Regions from separate parts of the Variovorax sp. RCC_210 genome, predicted to be linked through region 3. Evidence: riboswitches for the same ligand, from Rfam matches in the RefSeq annotation. Region 3 holds a riboswitch; each other region holds the start of a gene.
The links. A riboswitch is a leader RNA that binds a small molecule or an ion and turns the genes downstream of it on or off. The one in region 3 is predicted to bind cobalamin.

Region 1 (6,306 bases), on a different contig from region 3:
AGAAGCAGAACACCAGCGCCACGGCAATGGCCGAGCGCAGCGCCAGGCCGGCAAGGCCCTCTTTCACGGCGGTGTCGAAGGCCACCTTGCCCGTGTAGGCAAGTGCTGCGGCCGCCGTGGCGTAGCTGAGAAAAATCTTGGTTCCGTCGACGAGACCGGGTTCGATGTGCATCACGCACCTCCTGTAATGCACCGCAGTGCGAAAGTTGATTGTTCGTTCATGGGCTGGCTTGCGCAAGCCCCTTCGAGGCGGCGGCCGGCCCGGGCTTGCGCCGCAGCCGGCGCCAGCCGATCACCACGCCGCTGGCCGAGGCCACCGTGCCGACGATGGACAGCAGCCACACCACCAGGTCCCAGGCCGGCCGGTGCTGGATGAGCCAGGGAAAGTCCAGGCTGTGCGCCGCGTTGAAGAGCCAGCGGCGCAGGCGCGAATTGGCGTCGTTGCTGCCCGCGACCTGACCGCTGGCGGGGTCTATGTAGACCCAGCTGCGCGCCGGGTCGTCGACTCCACGCGCCACACGGGCAGCACGCGCTCGCGGTGGTGGCCGTACCAGTGGAAGTCTTCCCGGGTCTGCAGCACGGCCAGCGTCACGGGGGCGCCGGGCCGCAGGCGCGCGGCGGCACGCCGTATTTCTTCCTTGCCGAACGACGCGGGCGCACCTGTGGCGGCATCAACGACGCGCACGCGCGCCCTGGCGTCGCGCAGCTGCAGCAGCGGCCTGCCGTCGAACCACAGCAGCACGGCCTCGCGCGCGGCGGCGTCGCCCTCTTCCGTCGGCAACACGGCCGGCGGCCACGCCAACGCCGGCGTGCCGGCCCCGGTGTAGCGCGCCATGGCCGCCGCGTCGAGCGGCCCGCGCTGGAACCAGCCATTGGGGTTCATCGACAGCCAGCCGCTGATGATCCAGGTGAGCACGAAGAAGCCGCCGACCAGACCGGCGATGTGGTGCCAGGCCATCCAGCCCGAATAAGGCGTGACCGCGCCATTGCGAAACCGCCGCCGCAGGCGCACCCGCAGGATGCCGATGACGATGCCCGTGACCGCCGACACGATGCACGCCGCCGACAGCCACACCACCACCTCGTGCCACAGCGGCGGGTCGGCGCGCAGCGGCGTGAAGTAGATCCAGTGCGGCACCGAGCCCAGCCAGTTCCAGAAGCGCTCCGAGCGCGTGGTGTCGCGCACCACCTCGCCATTGCGCTGCGACACGTACAGCTCGGTGCCGGCCGCGTCGTTCAGCGCGATGCGGTGCAGCGGGCGCAGCGGGTTCAGGCCCTGCGGCACGGTCCACTGGTCGCGCTCCAGCGTCTCGGCCCAGTGCACGTTCGCGTCGTCCGGGTGGCCGGAGAAGGCGCGCGCGATGGCCTCGGCCTGCGCGGCATCGACCGGGCCGGGCACCTGGCCGTCGCGCGCCGACACCGTGTGCCGCCCGCCGCGCGCATCGACGATGCGCCACACCGGCCCCGCGTCGCTGCCGGCCTGCATCTCCAGCCCGATGCGACGCGGCTGCAGGGCGCGCACGTCCTCCGGCAGCACCTGCAGCGCGGCCATGGGCGACACCTGCGCCTGCTCGAAGCGCAAGGGCGCGAGCCCGGCCAGTCGCTCTTCGTCGGTGAGGTTCGGGTAGCCCACGTACATCATCACCACGCCCGAGACGAACCACATGACGAACAGCAGGCAGCCGCCGATGCCCAGCCACCGGTGCGTCCAGTAGAGCCAGTGCCGGATGCGCGGCCAGGCGCGGCGCCAGATGGATGTCATGCGGAAGTCATTCGGTCGTCGCTCAGAAGTTGACCAGCGCCGACAGCTCGAACGAACGCGGCCGGCCCAGCAGCCACTGGTTGCCGCTGTTGGAGAACGACACCGGGTACTTGCGGTCGGCCAGGTTGTAGGCGCGCAGCGCCAGCTTGAGCGACGGGTTGGCCTGCCAGCTCACCGAGGCGTCGGCCACGGTGTACGAGCCGATCTTGCGCGTGTTGGCCGTATCGACCTGGCGCGGGCCCACGTAGCGCACGCCGAAAGCGGCCTCCCACTGCGGGCGAAAGCGCCAGCCGAGCCACAGGTTGGCCGCCTCTTCGGGCACGCCCATGGGCGTGTTGCCCGCGCGCGAGACCAGCCTGCCGTTCACCACCTCGTTGAAGTCGTCGTAGCGCGCGCGCAGCTTGGCCACGTTGGCTTCCAGTTTCAGCGTGGGCGTGAGCGCCAGGTCGAGCGTGGCCTCGATGCCTTCGGACGACTGCTGGCCGACCTGCTGCGTCTTGCTCGGGTCGTTCGCGTCGCGCGACAGCAGCTTGTTCTTCTCGATGCGGTAGGCCGCCACCGTCCAGGCGCCGCGGCTGTCGGCCAGCTGGCGCTTGTAGCCGACCTCCACCTGCCTGCCCGTGCTGAGCTCGAAGGGCACCTGCGTGGCCGAAGTGCTGATGAGCGAGGTCAGCGGATCGGCCGCGCGCGCCACCTGGGCGTAGAACGACTGCGTGGCATCGGGCGCGTACACCACGCCGAGGCGGCCGGTGGCGTACTCGAAGGTCTTGCCCAGGCTGTTGGCGGCGTTCTGCAGGTCGGCGCGCGCGACCTTGGCGTGGTCCCAGCGCAGGCTGCCCACCACCGACCACTGCTCGTTGAAGGCCAGCTTGTCTTCGGTGAAGAAGGCGTAGGTGTCGGTCTTGGTCTTGTAGCGCGGCAGGTAGGCCACGGGCGACGCGTAATAGCCGGGGTTGAAGGTGAACGGGTCCACCACCGAGCGGCCGCCGAAGGGCGTGTCGCTGGTGTTCAGGAAGTCGATGCGGTTCACGTCGAAGCCCGCCAGCACCTGGTTGGCCAGGCCGAACAGCCGGTGCTTCACGGTCACGTCGGTGCGGTTGCCGACCTGCTCCTGGTCGTGGCCGATTTCGAGGTAGTCGCCGCGCGTCACGCGGCGCGTGGTGGCGTTGAAGGTGTAGGTCTCGCTGTTGCGCCAGTGGCGCTTGCTCTCCAGGCGGTAGAGGTGGTTGCGCACCGTCACGGCGTCGTTGGGCGTCCATTGCGCGTCGAGCCGGGTCCACTTGTCGCGGTACTTGATCTCGGCGTCGTCGAGGTTGTAGTTCTGGCGCAGCGTCTGGCTGCTCAGGCGCCCGTCGATCAGCGGCACGCCGTAGTAGCGCTGCGGCGTCTGCCGGCCTTCGTCGTGCGACAGCGTGAACTGCAGCTGCGGCGACACGTCGAGCCGCACGGCCGCGCCCACGGCCAGGCTCTCGGCCTCGCCGCGCTGCATGAAGCCGTCGGTGGCGCGGTGGCTGATGTCGAAGCGGTACGAGAGCTTGTCGTTGATGGCCCCGCCGCTGCCGAAGGCAACCTGGCGCGTGGCGTCGGAGCCCAGCGTGACGAGCGCCTCGTTCTGGATGGGGCCGCGCGTGGGCTTCTTTGGCACCACGTTGATGGCGCCACCGATGGCGCCTTCGCCGTACATCACCGAGGCCGCGCCGCGCAGCACCTCGATGCGGTCGACCGACCAGGTGTCGAAGGGAAAGGTGACGGTGCCCGCGCCCGCGTACAGGCGCGTGCCGTCGAACAGCTGCATGACCGAGCCGTGGCCCGTGAAGCCGCGCGCGGCCATGGCGGTGCCGCCGTTGCCCGGCGCGGGCGAACCGGTGATGCCGGTGGCGCGGGTGGCCGCGTCGACCACCGACACGTCGCCGCGCGCGCGGATGGTGTCGCCCGTCAGCACCTCGATGCTGGCCGGCGTTTCCAGCGGCGTGAGGCCGAGCCGGCTGCCGGTGGCCGTGGGCTCGTCGATGGCCAGCGGCGCGTGGCGGTCGGCCTCGACGCGCACCGGGTTCAGGCTTTGGGCGCCGGTTGCTTCCGTTTGCGCAAAAGACGCGCCGGGAGCGAAAGCCAGACCCAGGCCCAGCCCCAATGAAATGCCTGAAATGTGCAAAAGGCGGGAAGGGCGCGAAAGGCGCGCCCGATGAAGCTGCGCACCCCTTCCCGCGCGATGCCGCGCCTGTGTCGTCCGACCCATGTGAGCTCTCCTCCGGCCTGCGTCCCCGCAGGCTCCCGACCGATGAAGGACGCAGCAGGGGAAAGGCGAAAGGGCTGCCACGGTGCGCGCGAGCGCCAAGCGGCGGGCCCGGACACGCACTCCCGCTGCGTCCGAAGGCGGTTGCGAAGGCCGGTATCCGGGCTTGCGGAGCGTCGTGGCGTGCCGAGTGGAAGCACACCGCGACCGAAACCCTCGCCTTCCCACGCCGAAGCGCAGTGACTGCCGAGCCCTCGATGAAGGGGCGCGTGCGTGAGGGTTTCCAGATCCGCTGACCGTTGCGGGGGCAGCGCAGGCATTGCCGCGTCATCGACGACGCGGCGCACCTGCTTCCCGTTTAACCCCTGGAGCCATGCGACATGGCGGGAGGGGCACCTTCGAACCGTGGTCTGGTGCGGTTAAGAAAAATTAACACACCAAAACCGGCGGAATTATAGGGAGCCGGGCTTTCCTTCGGGCCCGAACAGGCGCCGCATGACCGCCACGCCGGCCACCAGCGCGTTGGAGTAGCTGGTGTAGGGCTCGAGCGCGGCTTCGAGCGGAAGGTAGACGTGGGCGGGGGCGCCGGCTGTGCCCGCTGTGCCCGGTGTACCCGGCGTGCCAGGAATGGACGGGGCACCTGGCGCGGAGCCATCGTCCACCGCCTCCATCAGCACCCAATAGAACTCCCCCGCCTCCAGCTCATGGACGGTGAGCGCGATGTTTCTGGGGTTGGGCATGGGCGTGAAGGTGGGCTGCTGTACGTTGAATGGCTGGAGGACAGGTGCGGTTGACAGCTTCCGGGCTTCTCCTACAGAGCGGGCCCGTGGCGCGGCCTAAGGTTTTACACAGGGGGTGCCTGCGGTGACTGTGCGGTGACTGCGGCGGCTCCTCTCTCGCAAAAACCAACCCAGGAGGCAGCATGAAACCCTTCAGCCTTGACCCGAGCATGCGGGCGACCATCGGCGGCGCGTTCTACCCGACCGGCTATTCGATGGTGATGTTCCCCAAGCCCGAAGACGCCACCCGCGTCGGCCAGCAGCTGATCGATGGCGGCGTGAGCCGCGACGACATCTTCCTGCTGCCGCCGCAGGCCGTGCTCTCGCAGATTTCGCCGACGGTCGAACAGGCCGACGACCCGCTGCCCTCCGCCGGCACCGAAGGCGCCACCGTGCGCGCCTACACCAAGCTGGCGCGCGAAGGCCATGCCGCGCTTCTGGTGAAGACCGACGACAGCGACGCCGCCGAGCGGCTGATGGTGGCGGTGCGCACCGTGCCGTACGCCATTGCGCAGCGCTACCGGGCGCTGGTCATCGAAGACCTCTGAGGCCCTGGAGATCGAAGAGCGGCGCGGCGCCTGGGTCAACGCGAGGCTCAGGCCGGCACGGCCATGGCGACGGCACGCTGCACCACGTCGCGGGCCATGGCCTGCGCGAGTTCGTGTTCGCCGAGGAACACGGTGGCCGAAGTTTCCTGCGTCAGCAGCCGGGCCTCGTGCTCGTTGTGGCTGCGAATGACGGTCTGGATGGTGGGGTTCAGCGTGCGCGCGGTTTCCATCATCTGGCGCACGTTCATGGCGTCGGGCGTGGCCACCACCAGCACGCGGGCGCGCGCAATGTGGGCCTGGATGAGCACCGCCGGGTCGGCCGCGTCGCCCCACACCGCGGGCGTGCCCGCCTCGCGCAGCTTCTCGACCAGCTCGCGGTTCTGCTCGGCGACCACGTAGGGAATGTCATGCGCGTCCAGCTCCTGCGCAATGCGGCGCCCGACCCGGCCGTAGCCCACCAGCACCACCTGGCGGGACAGGTACTTGGCCTCGGTGGTCATCGGCAGTTCGGCCAGCGGGTCGTCGCGCGACTCCAGCCCGCGCGCGAACGACGAATGGGCGTGCAGCCATTTCTGCATCGGCGTGATCAGGCTGAACCACAGCGGGTTGGTGGCAATGGAGATGAGCGCGCCCGCCAGCACCAGGCTCTGCCCTTCCACCGGCAGCAGGCCGAGCGACACGCCAAGCCCGGCGAGGATGAACGAGAACTCCCCGATCTGCGCCAGGCTGGCGCTGACCGTGAGCGCCGTGCCCAGCGGGTAGCGAAACACCAGCACCAGCGCGCAGGCCGCAATCGACTTGCCCAGCACGATGACCAGCACCACCGCCAACACCTGCAGCGGCCGCTCGATGAGCACCGAGGGGTCGAACAGCATGCCCACCGACACGAAGAACAGCACGGCGAAGGCGTCGCGCAGCGGCAATGATTCTTGCGCGGCGCGGTGGCTGAACTCCGACTCGCGCATCACCATGCCGGCGAAGAAA
Region 2 (6,306 bases), on a different contig from region 3:
CCCAGGGGGAAGGCGATGGACAGGTCTACATGGCACAACGCGACCATTACCCTGAAGCTCCCGCGCGACACGGCGCCCGACGAGGCCATCGTCGCGCTGCGGGCCGCCGGCATCCCGGTCGATGAACAGGGTTGCGCGCAAGCCGGCTTCCTCCACATGCGAACCACGCAAGACTACCGCTCGCACGTGTTCCGATGGTTCGCGCACGAAGAATCGGGAATGCTCGCGAGCTTCTCGGCGCGTTAGCTGGCGGGGTGTGTCTGCTGACCCGCCGGTCAGCGCCGCCTCGGGTCCGCGAAGCGCTCCCTCAGCGCTGGCGTGGGCCACGCCTCGCCGGGCGAAGAGCCCAGGCCGGCCAGTGTCCATATCGCATCGGTGTCGTGGCGCTGCAGGTCGCGCATCAGATCGGCGAGCGCCGGGCTGTCTTTCAGGCGGTCGGTTTCGGCCAGTTCGCTGCGCAGGCCGGGCTCGGCATCGGCCACATCGGGCAGGCCCTGGGTGCGCAGCAAGATGTGCTGCGGGTAGCGCTGCGCGACGAACAGCTCGAAGGCTTCATACATCGGCCGGTAGCACTCGCCGATGGCGCTGACCACGCCCTCGCGGCGCGCAGCCAGCCGCTGCATGGCGGTGGCGTTGTCGGTGACCAGGTAGGGGTAGGTGGCGTCGGGGCCGAAGTCGTCCAGGCACTCCTCGCGCTCGATGGCGGCGTCTTCGTCGTCGATGTCGTAGGCGTCGACAAAGCGCGCGTGCCGAATGTCTTCTTCAGTGAACATGGCCCGCCAGAACAGCGGCAAGAAGGCGTTGGCTTCCAGCTCGGCACCGTCGCCGAAAAAGCCCTGCCATTCGTTGTGGCTGCCCTCGGGCATGCGCGGCAGGGCCGAGCTCGACAGGTAGACGGGGTGTGACATGCGCTGCGCTCCGGGGTGGGTGGTCGGTGCGGCCGGTTTGGCCAGCGGGCATCTTAGGAGCGGCGCACGTCAGGCCGGTGTAGGAGGGCGGTGCTTCAGCAACGCCCCGGCCGGCTCAGCCGACCGCCTAGCCATTCAGCCGCCGATGGGCGAGCACAGTTCCACCAGCAAGCCATCGGGGCAACGCACATACGACACGACCTGGCCCCACGGCTTGGTCACGGGCGCTGACAGTTCCACCGCGCCAGCCGCCACGGCACGCGCATGCGCCGCGGCCACGTCGGGCGTGACGAAGCCAAGCTCCATGCCCAGCGGCTGGGCCGAATCGGACGCGGCCACATGGCCCTGCGCAAAGTTCGATTCGGCGAGTTCGTGCGACGCAAAGGCGAGCGCGGTCTCGCCCGTTTCCAGCTCGCCGTAGGTGCCCGACTCGTGAACAAAGCGCGTTGCAAAGCCGAAGGCCCGCTCGAAGAATTGCAGGGACTGGGCGACGTCGGGAACGTAGGCGATGGTGTAGCCGAACTTCATGGGTGTATTGGGGGGCTTTGAAGAGACAGTGGATAGATTGCAGGGGCCGGCGTCACTCTATCCAGCCCCATGCCTCAACAACCCGATGCACCCGTGAACCACAAGCCCTTGCTGCCTTCGTTGCCCCTGGGCGTCACGTGGGTCGCAACGCAGCAGGGCGAGTCTGGCGACTTCATCTACAAGCGCAGCGACGGCCTTGCCTTCGCCAAGGTGGCCGCGGCGCATGGTGCCGAATCGCTGAACGAAGAGCGCCGCCGCACCGAGTGGCTCGCGCCTTTCGGGCTGGGCTGCGCGCAGGTGCTCGACTGGCGCACCGCGCCCGAGGGTGCCTGCCTGGTCACCAGCGCGGTGCCGGGCGTGCCCGCGAGCGCGTTGCCGGGCGCCGACCTGCTGGCGGCATGGCCGTCGATGGCGCAAAGGCTGCAGGCGCTGCATGCGGTGCCGGTCGCGGGTTGCCCTTTTGTGCGCAGCCTTTCCGGCATGTTCGCGCGCGCCGCGGACGTGGTCGCGCGTGGCGCGGTGAACCCCGACTTTCTCGCGCCCGAAGACCGGCACACGCCGCCGCAACAGTTGCTCGACGCGCTGCGCGCACAGCTGCCCGAGCGGCTCGCGCAGGAGGCGCGCGAGCGCGTCGTGTGCCATGGCGACGCGTGCATGCCCAACTTCATGGTCGACCCCGGCACGCTGCGCTGCACGGGCCTCATCGACCTGGGCCGGCTCGGCGTGGCCGACCCATATGTCGACCTGGCCCTGTTCGTGGCGAACGCGCGCGAGAGCTGGGCCGATGCGGCGCAGGCGCAGGCGGCGCGTGCCCGACTGTTCGAGGTGCTGGGCATCGGCGAGCCTGATGACGAGCGGCTCGCGTTCTACCTGGGGCTGGACCCGCTGACCTGGGGCTAGCGGGTGCTAGGTGAGGCTGGATGGGCATGAAAGCCGGTCTGACCTGCGCCTGACCCTCCCTATAATTCCGCCGCTTTGTGCGGTATTTCTTCTTATTGAAGTTTTACTGCGCAAACCAACGGTTCGAAGGTGCCCCCGCCAGCCACATGGCCCCGGGGGTTAAACGGGAAGCAGGTGCCCCGTGTCCGCACGACACGGCCATGCCTGCGCTGCCCCCGCAACGGTAAGCGAATTCTGGAAACCCCTGGGCCCATGCCTTCTCGGCATGGGCAGCCACTGCGCCTTTCGAGGCGTGGGAAGGCAGGGCGTTTTCGCCTCGGTGAGTGCACGGCTGTACGGCTCTAGGCTTTACAGCGTGCATCACCGAGGCAGTTCGCAAGCCCGGATACCGGCCTTCGCAATCGCCTTCGGACGCTGCGGGAGTGCGTTTGTCCGGGTCGGCCCCGTGCCGCGTGCCTTCGTGCGCGCAGGCCCGGGCCGATGTCGTGCCGACGTTTTTCTTCTTGCGGCGTTCCCCTGTGTGATCTGGCTCGCGGGCGTGCGGGCCACAAGGAACAACGCGTGCGCGACAAACTGAGCCCTCCCACTTCCCTCATCGGTGCCAGCCTGCTGCTGGCGCTTTCCGGCGCCAGCGCGCAGGAAGCGAAAACCGCCGATGCATTGCCGACCCTGACCGTCAACGAGAAGAAGACGATCACCACCGCCACCCGGCTCGAAGCCGATCCGCTGCGCATTCCGTTCACCACCTACTCGGTGGACCGCGCGCAGATCGACGCGGTGGGCGCGGTGACGCTGGAAGACACGCTGCGCACCGTGCCGGGCCTGCAGTTCGGCACGCAGGGCAACTACTACACGCGCTTCGAAACGCGCGGCCTGCGCGACACGCAAGACGTGCTGGTGCTGATCGACGGCGTGCCGCTGCGCCAGCTGCAGGGCAATGCCGACATCACGCTCATCGCGCCCGACCTGGTCGACCGCGTGGAGTTCATCAAGGGCCCGGCCTCGGCGCTGTACGGCAAGAACGCGATCGGCGGGGTGGCGCAGTTCTTCATGAAGCCCGAACGCGCGGGCGGCACCGTGACCACCACGCTGGGCAGCTTCGGGCGCACCGACGCCAGCGTGCGCTACCGCTGGGACTTCGAGCGCGGCAACCTGTACATCGGCGCGGCTAACAACGACTACAAGGGCTTCCAGCGCGACGCGGGCCGCGCGCAGGCCGCGGCCGTGCTGGGTGGCGACTTCGCGGTCACCAACAACTGGAGCACGGGCTTCCAGATCTACGACTCGCACGTGCGCGGCGACCGCGGCTCCATCGTGCCGCTGCAGAACGGCAAGCCGATGTTCGGCATCAGCTCGCGCGACAACTACGGCATTCCTGATTCGTACGTGGTGGGCGACTACCAGTCGTTCGCGTGGAAGAACAAGATCGACTTCGGCGGCGGCTGGTCGCTGAACCACCTGAGCAGCTTCTCGCGCTACGACCGCTTCTTTGCCGGCGGCATCACCATCGTGCCGCCGCCCGCTGCGGTGAACAAGGGCTACTCGGAAAGCGACACCTCGGACCGCGGCGTGTTCCACGACGTGGCGCTGACATGGCTCACCGGTGGCAAGCGTTGGAGCAACGAGCTGCAGTTCGGCGTGAACATCGAGCGCGGCTGGCAGAACCTCGACTCGCCCACCTTCACCAACGCACCCACCTACCGCGGCCCGTTCTACAACGTGCCGGTGAGCAACGTGCGCAACGACCCGCGCGGCATTCGCGGCGCCACCACGTACTCGCGCTTCGACCAGGAGGTGCGCAGCTTCTACGTGCAAGACCGTTTCGAGTGGGGCGCCTTCGGCGTCACCGCGGGCCTGCGGCACGACAAGTTCGAGCAGACGCTGGGCCGCTCGGGCACCAGCGTGGTCTCCGCGCAGGAGGGCAGCCGCACCAGCCCGCGCCTGGGCGCCGACTGGGCCTTCGCGCGCAGCGCCGCGGCCACGCACGCGGTGTTCGCGAACTGGAGCGAGGGCTTCCGCCCGCAGGCCGTGGCGCTGAACACGCGCAACAACGTGGTGGTGCCCGACATTCTTCGCCCCGAGCTCACCCGCAGCAAGGAGGTGGGCGTGAAGGGCCGCGCGGGCAGCGATGCCTGGGCCTACCAGGTGAGCCTGTTCGAGGCGGAGAAGGTCGACGGCCAGCGCGCCTACCGCAGCGGGCCCGACTCGTTCGTGTTCAGCAACGCGACCTCGCGCACCAAGGGCATCGAGTCGTCGATGCAGTTCCAGCTTTCGCAGCACTGGAACGGCTACGTGCACTACACGTGGCAGGACGCGCGCCTGAAAGACTTTCAGACCTACACCGACAGCGGCGCGCGCAGCACCAACTTCGGCGGCTACCGCGTGCGCATGTCGGCGCACAACATCGCCGGGGCGGGCGTCACCTGGGCGCAGGGGCCGTGGTCCGTCACGGGCACGGCCAACTACGTGGGCAGCCGCTACCTGCGCGACAACACCGTCAACCCGCAGAAGCTGCCGGGCTACCTGCTGGCCAACGTGGCGGTGAGCTACAAGGCCACGCCGCAGCTCACGCTGCAGGCCGGGGTGAACAACCTGACGAACAAGTACTACATCGGCGACGACCTGTCGGCGCAGGACGCGGGCAACGCCGGCGCGCCGCGCACCTTCTTCGCGCGCGCCCGATACACGTTCTGAGCGGCATGAAGCGGCGAACGGTGCTGGCAGGAATGGCGCTCTTGAACCTTGCTCTGCCTGCGGTCGGCGAGGACCGCTTTTCGGGCGACGGCTTTCCGCGCGAGCTCACCGATGCCGTCGGCCGGCGCGTGCGCATACCGGCGCCGCCGCAGCGCATCGTGGTCGTGTTCCCGAGCAACGTGGAGCTGGCCTGGGCGCTGGGGCTGGAAGACCGCGTGGCCGCCATCGGCGGGCGCGTGCGCTGGCCCGAGTCGGCCAAGGCCAAGCCGAGCATCGGTGGCTCGCTGGGCTATTCGGCCGAGGCGGTGGCCGCCTACCGACCCGACCTGGTGGTGGTGACGCCGTCGCACTACTCGGCGCTGAGCCTGGTGGAGGCGTTCGAGCGGGTGCAGGTGCCGGCCATCGTGCTGGCGCACCCTGATTTGCCCTCGGTGTTCCGCAACATCGATCTGCTGGGCCGGGCGACCGGCGTCGATGAGGCCGCGCGTGCCTTGCGCGCCGGCATGGAAGCGCGCCTGCAGGCCGTGGCGCAGAAGGTGGCGGTGGCGCCACGCCGCAGCGTGTACCTGGAAACAGCCGCCGCCGCGCGCGGCGCCTACCAGACCATGGGCACCGGCCACTACGCCAACGATGCGCTGCAGTGGGCCGGCGGACGCAACGTGTTCGCCGACCTGCAAGGTTCGCAACAGGTGAGCGCCGAGGCCATCTTCGTGCGCGACCCCGACGTGATCATCTCGCTGCAGCAGGTGCCCAAGAGCGCATCGCTGATTGCCGAGCGCCCCGGCTGGCACAGCCTGCGCGCGGTGAAAGAGGGCCGCGTGGTCGTGCTGGAGCGCAGCCACAAGCTGATACCCGGGCCGCGGCAGATCGAGGCGGTCGAAGACTATGCGCGGGCCTTGCATCCGGAGTTGTTCGCATGAACGAAGACAAGCGCGTGTCGAACGTCACGCTGTGGCTGGTGCTGGGCGTGGCGGCGGTCGCGGCCGTTGCGCTGGCCTTGAGCATCGGCGCGGGCACGGTGTGGCCCACGCGCTGGTTCGCCAGCGGCTCGCTCGACGCGGAGCTGGTGCGCGTGTGGCGTGCGCCGCGCGTGGCCGCGGCCTTCTTCGTGGGGGCTTGCCTGTCGCTGGCGGGGCTGGTGTTCCAGGGGGTGTTTCGCAACCCGCTGGCCGAGCCCTATCTGCTGGGCAGCGCAAGCGGCGCGGCGGTGGGCGCGGCCATCGCGTTGCTGCTGCCGGCCATCGTGCCGCCGGCGCTGAGCCTGCCGCTGCTGGCC
Region 3 (6,306 bases):
CGGCCTGGTGGCGCACGATGCGCTCGAGCATCTCGTCGTCGTAGGCCTGGGCTGTGGCGATCATCACGGCGCGGTGGCGCGGCGCGGCGGCGAGCCAGTCGAGCGCGCGCTGCTCACCGCGGCGCGACTTGCCGCTCTTCTGGCCGCCCAGGATGAACTCGTGCGTGGCGGTCTTCGGCTTATTCGACAGAGGCATGGCGCTCCAACTCGATGGGCATGGCGCTGAACAGGCGCGCAGTCGCTTCCGGGCTGGACGCGAACCACGCATGAAAGTAGCTGGCGCGCACGGGCCCGTGCACGTACAGCGCCTCGCCGCCGCGTGCGCCCACGGCCTGGGTCAGGCCGGGCCGCGCGGTGTGGGCGACGGGCGCCAGCGGCGTGTCGCACAGCGAATAGTGGAAGGTGTGGCCGCGCAATGTGTGCGCGCCCAGCGTGAGCTGCTGCGGGCCGAGGCCGGCGAGCCGCTTCTGCATGGTGACCTTGCCGGGCAGCAGGCCCCACATGCGGTGCGCACGCGCGCCATTCGGGGTGCCATCAGGGGTGCCATTCGGGGTGCCATCTTGCGTGGCAAGCTCGTCGAACAGCGCCATCATGCCGCCGCACTCGGCCCACACCGGCTTGCCAGCCGCGGCATGCGCGGCGAGCGCCTCGCGCAGCGGTGCGCAGGCCGACAGCGCCTCGGCGTGCAGCTCGGGATAGCCGCCGGGCAGCCACACGGCATCGCAGGCGGGCAAGCCGTCGCCCGCGAGCGGAGAAAAAAACGACAGCCGCGCCCCCAGCGACGCCAGCACGTCGAGGTTGGCGGGGTAGATGAAGGAGAAGGCCGCATCGCGCGCAATGGCGATGGTGCGGCCGGCGAGCAAGGGCGGCACGGCGTGCGCCTCTTCAGTCTCGTGCGCAGTTTCGGGCTCGGGCGCCCCGAAGCTCGCCTGCGGAAGCTGCGATGTCTGCAGCCGGCCGAGCGGCGTGTCGGCCAGCACGTCGGCCACGGCATCGAGCCGCGCCATCGCATCGCCGAGCTCGGTCGCCAGCACCAGCCCCAGGTGGCGCTCTGGCAGCGTGAAGCCCGCGTCGCGCGGCAACGCACCCATCCATTGCGCGGGCTCGCGCAGCGCGTCTTTCAGCATGCCCGCATGCCGCTCGCTGGCGACACGGTTGGCCAGCACGCCGGCCCACGGCAGGCCGGGGCGAAAGTTCTGCAGGCCGTAGGCCAGCGCGCCGAAGGTGCCGGCCATGGCGTGCGCGTCGATCACGGCCAGCACCGGCAGGCCGAAGCGCTCGGCCAGGTCGGCCGCGCTGGGCGTGCCGTCGAACAGGCCCATCACGCCCTCGACGATCAGCAGGTCGCACTCGGCCGCGGCGGCGCGCAGGCGCGCGCGGCAGTCGGCCTCGCCGGTCATCCAGAGGTCCAGCGAATGCACCGGCGCGCCGGTGGCCAGCGCCAGCCAGTGCGGGTCCAGGAAATCGGGCCCGCACTTGAAGGCCCGCACGCGGCGGCCCTGGCGGGCGTGCAGCCGCGCGAGCGCGGCGGCAACGGTGGTCTTGCCCTGCCCCGAGGCAGGGGCGGCCACCAGCACCGCGGCGCAGGTGAGCGCCGCGGCACCGGAGATGCCGTGGGTTTGCGAAGCTTGGTTTACTGAGGCGTCCACTTGAGGCCGACGTACGCGGTGCGGCCTGCATTGGCGTACAGCCGCGCGTACTGGTAGTCCTTGTTGCCCACATTGTCGACGCGCGCCACCAGGTTCAGGTCGCGGGTGATCTTGGTGCTGGCCGACAGGTTCAGCAGCGTGTAGCCGCCCAGCTTCACGGTGTTGGCCGTGTCGTCGTAGCGCTGGCTCGACGCCTGCACCTCGGCGCCCAGCGTCCAGCCCGCCACGCGCCAGTCGGCGCCCACGGTGCCGTGGCGCTTGGCGCGGCGCGCGAGCAGGTTGCCGGTGGACACGTCCTTCGGGTCCTGGATGTCGAACGAAGCGCGCAGCGTGACGTCGCCCAGGCGCTGGCTGGCCGACAGCGTGGCGCCCTGCAGCGTGGCGCGGCTCACGTTGGTGTAGCAGCCGAACGCCGAGGCGCAGCCCTTGGCGGTGCCCACGAAGTTGATCAGGTCGCGCACGCGGTTGCGGTACACCACGATGCCGGCGGTGGTGTCGGCCTGGGCGTAGTTCAGGCCCAGCTCCACGTTCTGGCTGCGTTCGGGGCGCAGCGTGCCCACGCCGTATTCGCTGAAGCGCTGGTACAGCGTCGGTACGCGAAACGCCGTGCCGGCCGAGGCGCTGAAGCGCAGCGCCGGGGTGATGGCGTAGCCGTACGCGGCGCTGCCGGTGGTCTTGCCGCCGAACTCGCTGTCCTTGTCGTGGCGCGCATGCAGCTGCAGCGAATGCGGGCCCTGCACGAAGCCGTAGCCCAGCGACAAAGCGTCCTGCGCGCGGTCGCGCGAGAGCAGCTTCGACGAGGTGGTGGGCGCGTTTTCGAGCGCGTCTTCGCGGCGCTCGAAGGTGGCCGTCACCAGGTGCGGGCCGAAGCGGAACTCGTTCTGGAACAGGTAGCCGCGCAGGTTGGTCTGCGTGCGGTAGAACGACGGCTGCGTCTTGTAGACCGACTGCGAGTCGGTCACCTGCACGCGGGTGCTGTAGATCTCGTTCCACTTCGACGACCAGGTCAGCCCGGCGGTGCGCAGCGTGTTGTTGGAGATGTCGTTGGCGAACAGGATGGGGAGCCTGGTCCGGTACGACACGCTGGCGTCGTAGCCCGCGCTGATGTCGCTTGCGAGCAGCGTGGCGTCCAGGCGCTGGTCGGGCGTGAGCTGGAAGCCCAGCTTCAGGTTGCCCGAGGTGCTGTGGTAGCCGTCGCGGTCGGGGCTGGTGAAGCCGTCCTTGCTGACGGTGCGCTTGTCCACGGGCTGCACGTTGAAGCCCTTGCTCTCTTCGTGCTCGACGCCGAACGAGTAGTCGAGCAGGCCCGACTTGCCGCTCACGCCGCCTTCGATCTTGCGCAGCCCCTTGCTGCCGAAGCCGATGCCCGCGTAGGGGCGCACGCCCTCTTCGCCGCGCTTGGTGAACAGCTGGATCACGCCGCCGATGGCGTCCGAGCCGTACACGGCGGCGGCCGGGCCGCGCAGCACTTCGATGCGGTCGATCTGCGACAGCGGAATGCCTTCCCAGCCGGCGCCGCCGGTGGATTGCGAGTCGATGCGCACGCCGTCGAGGTACACGGCGGTGAAGCGCGTTTCCGCACCACGGATGAACAGGCTGGTGGTGTTGCCCACGCCGCCGTTGCGCGTGATCTCGATGCCGGGCACGCGCGCGAGCACGTCGGCAACGCCGGTGGCGCCGCTGCGCTCGATGGTCTGGCGGTCGATGACCGACACGTCGCCCACCAGTTCGGACAGCGCCTGCGGCGTGCGGTTGGCCGTGACCACCGTTTCGCTCAGGGCCGCGGCCTCCTGGGCATGGGCCGGGCCGCCGAAGGCGGAAGCCAGCGCCACCACCATCGGCAAAGGCAGGCAGGCGAAGCGAACACGGCGCGCGGGTGCGCGGCCGCTGGAAAAGCAAGCGTGGGAAATCATTGAATGGACCGAACGAACGTCTATACCCCTCGCCGGCCTCCCGCCAGCGCCATGGGCACCATGGTCGCCTCATGCGTGTTGCGCATGCGGCGGCCGCCTTGTTGGCCGGTATCCGGGCTGGCAGAGCACCCCTCGCCGCCTTCCCAGGCACCTGTTTCAGGGCGCCCAGTGGCTTGGATGGAAGGGGGTGGCGCCTTGCGGCGCCGTCTGCTTGACCGTTGCGGGGGCAGCGCAGGTGGCTTCGGCCATGTTCCGACCTGCGTGAACGCGAAGGTCGGGCGGGCTTTGACTCCTGCTTCCCGTTGAACTGCGCCGTGCGAACCACGCCGCGAGCACCAACGGGCGGCATTTTAGGCCCTGCGGACTCGTCTTTAAGTCGAAAGTTGCGCCCCGCCGCTAACATCGGCCGCCATGATGCGGCCTGCCTCGGTGTTCCTGAATCTTCGTTCGGCGTTGCAGCGCCTCTTTGGTGTTTCCGGCTGGCAATCGATGCTGCTGTGGTCGATCGTGGCGGGGCTGCTCGGCACGCTGGCCACCGAGCTCTTTCGCGCGGCGCTCTACCACTTCGAGCACTTGCTGCTCGGCCCCGGCGAAGGGCTGGTGGCCATGGCCAGGCACCTGCCGTGGTGGGCGCGCGTGGCCTGCCCCACGCTCGGCGGGCTGGTGGCGGGCCTGCTGCTGGTGGCGGCACGGCGCGTGGCGGTGCGCAGCGCCACCTCCGACTACATGGAAGCCATCGTGCTCGGCGACGGGCGCATTCCGGTGGCGCAGACGCTGGTGCGCAGCGCCTCGTCGCTGGTGAGCATCGGCACGGGCGGCTCCATCGGGCGCGAAGGCTCGATGGTGCAGCTCGCCGCGCTGGCCGCGTCGCTGCTGGGGCGGGTGTTCCGCTTTCCTGCCGAGCGGCTGCGGCTGCTGGTGGCCTGCGGCGCGGCGGCGGGGCTCACCGCCGCCTACAACGCGCCCATCGCGGGTGCCTTCTTCGTCGCGGAAATCGTGCTGGGCTCCATCGCGATGGAAAGCGTGGGGCCGATCATCATCGCCTCGGTGGTCGCCAACGTCGCGATGCGCGCGCTGCCCGGCTACCAGCCGCCGTATGCAATGCCGGCCTTTCCTGAAACGCACGGCACCGAGGTCGTGCTGTTCTGCGTGCTCGGGGTGCTGCTCGGGTTCGCGGCCATCGGCTTCCTGCGCGCGCTGCAGGGCAGCCGCGCGCTGTTCTCGCGGCTGCCGCTGGCGCTGCCGTGGCGGCTGGCGCTGGGCGGGCTGCTGATGGGCGCCATCTCCGTGCCCATGCCCGAGGTGTGGGGCAACGGCTACAGCATCGTCAACGGCGTGCTGCACACGCCGTGGCCGTGGACGCTCATTGCGCTGGTGCTGGTCGCGAAGCTCGCCGCCACGCTGGCCACGGCCGGTTCGGGCGCGGTGGGCGGCGTGTTCACGCCGGCGCTGTTCTTCGGCTGCATGGTGGGCGCGCTTTTCGGCCAGGGGGTGCAGGCGCTGTGGCCGGCCGCCACGTCGGCACCGTTCGCCTACGCCATCGTCGGCATGGGCGCGTTCCTGGCGGGCGCCACGCAGGCACCTCTGATGGCGATATTGATGATCTTCGAGATGACGCTGAGCTACCAGGTCATGCTGCCGCTGATGGCGGCCAGCGTCATCGCGTACTTCGTGGCGCGCTCGGCCGACGCGGGGTCGATGTACGAGATCACGCTGCGGCGCAACGAGCAGCGCGACACGCAACTGCGCCTGCGCGGCCTGCACATGCGCGACCTGGCGCAACCGGCCGAAACGGTGGTCGGGCCCGAGGCCGACCGCGAGGCGATGAGCAAGCTCTTCCTGCAGCACCCGGTGAAGTACCTGTACGTGGTCGATGCCGGCAACCGCTACCTCGGCGTGGTGCCGCTCGCGGCGCTGGGCAGCGCGCCCGCCGAGACCAGCGCGGGCGCCCTGCTGTCGCAAGCCATCCTGCCTATCACCGCGGACACCGGGCTCGGCGAGGCGCTGCAGCGCTTTCTCGACCACCTGGGCGAGCGGCTGCCGCTCATCGAGAGCGCCGGCAACCCGGTGCTGCTGGGCGTGGTCGCCAAGAGCGCGTTGCTGGCCACCTACGTGCGGCTGAGCGAAGCCTGAAGACACCACGAAAGCACCGCGCAAGGTTTGATCGGCGGGCCGCAAAGCCGCAGAATCCGGAGCACGCCGGGCACCGCGCCCAGCCTCGGCAGGACCGCTTTCCCAGGAAACTACAATCGCCAACCATGCCCGCCTCCAGCCCCATCGACCAGATCGCCGAGCGCGTCGAACGCCTGCTTGTGCGTCACGAAGAGGTGCAGCGCACCAATGCGCTGTTGCAGGAACAGGTCGATGCGCTCACACGCGAACGCGACGCCCTGAAGTCGCGGCTCGCCGCGGCCCGCACGCGCCTCGATGCGCTGCTCGAACGGTTGCCGGCTGAACCACCTTCCGAAGATTCCCCCGCATGAAGCAGATTGAAGTACAGATCATGGGCCAGAGCTATTTGCTCGGCTGTCCCGATGGCGGCGAGGCGCAGCTGCGCGAAGCCGTCGACCGCGTGGACGCGGCCATGTGCAAGATCCGCGACGCCGGAAAAGTCAAGGCCCGCGACCGCATCGCGGTGCTGGCCTCGTTGAACCTGGCCTTCGACCTGGCCGCGCAACAGGCCACGCAACAGGCCTCCCCACAGGCCGCCGCGGCAGCGCCGGCCCCCGCGGTGACGGCCGCCG

Region 1: linked by a shared signal. The riboswitch ahead of AB6807_RS25970 (TonB-dependent receptor) and the one ahead of AB6807_RS03890 (TonB-dependent receptor domain-containing protein) in region 3 are both predicted to bind cobalamin.
Region 2: linked by a shared signal. The riboswitch ahead of AB6807_RS25845 (TonB-dependent receptor) and the one ahead of AB6807_RS03890 (TonB-dependent receptor domain-containing protein) in region 3 are both predicted to bind cobalamin.

What each region holds. Positions count from the first base shown of each region.
Region 1 is NZ_JBFUPJ010000010.1:249,470-255,775, forward strand. Features, by position in the region: gene AB6807_RS25955 (energy-coupling factor ABC transporter permease) at 1-172, opposite strand, end outside; gene AB6807_RS25960 (PepSY domain-containing protein) at 219-554, opposite strand; gene AB6807_RS25965 (PepSY domain-containing protein) at 473-1,762, opposite strand; gene AB6807_RS25970 (TonB-dependent receptor) at 1,785-3,809, opposite strand; cobalamin riboswitch at 4,129-4,410, opposite strand; gene AB6807_RS25975 (hypothetical protein) at 4,448-4,735, opposite strand; gene AB6807_RS25980 (hypothetical protein) at 4,918-5,322, shown strand; gene ybaL (YbaL family putative K(+) efflux transporter) at 5,370-6,306, opposite strand, start outside.
Region 2 is NZ_JBFUPJ010000010.1:219,641-225,946, reverse strand. Features, by position in the region: gene AB6807_RS25865 (hypothetical protein) at 16-246, shown strand; gene AB6807_RS25860 (hypothetical protein) at 276-908, opposite strand; gene AB6807_RS25855 (VOC family protein) at 1,044-1,436, opposite strand; gene AB6807_RS25850 (APH(3'') family aminoglycoside O-phosphotransferase) at 1,506-2,336, shown strand; cobalamin riboswitch at 2,447-2,748, shown strand; gene AB6807_RS25845 (TonB-dependent receptor) at 2,898-5,030, shown strand; gene AB6807_RS25840 (ABC transporter substrate-binding protein) at 5,063-5,950, shown strand; gene AB6807_RS25835 (iron ABC transporter permease) at 5,947-6,306, shown strand, end outside.
Region 3 is NZ_JBFUPJ010000001.1:785,573-791,878, reverse strand. Features, by position in the region: gene AB6807_RS03900 (bifunctional adenosylcobinamide kinase/adenosylcobinamide-phosphate guanylyltransferase) at 1-196, opposite strand, end outside; gene AB6807_RS03895 (cobyrinate a,c-diamide synthase) at 180-1,649, opposite strand; gene AB6807_RS03890 (TonB-dependent receptor domain-containing protein) at 1,634-3,562, opposite strand; cobalamin riboswitch at 3,648-3,917, opposite strand; gene AB6807_RS03885 (ClcB-like voltage-gated chloride channel protein) at 3,974-5,695, shown strand; gene AB6807_RS03880 (DUF904 domain-containing protein) at 5,821-6,045, shown strand; gene AB6807_RS03875 (cell division protein ZapA) at 6,042-6,306, shown strand, end outside.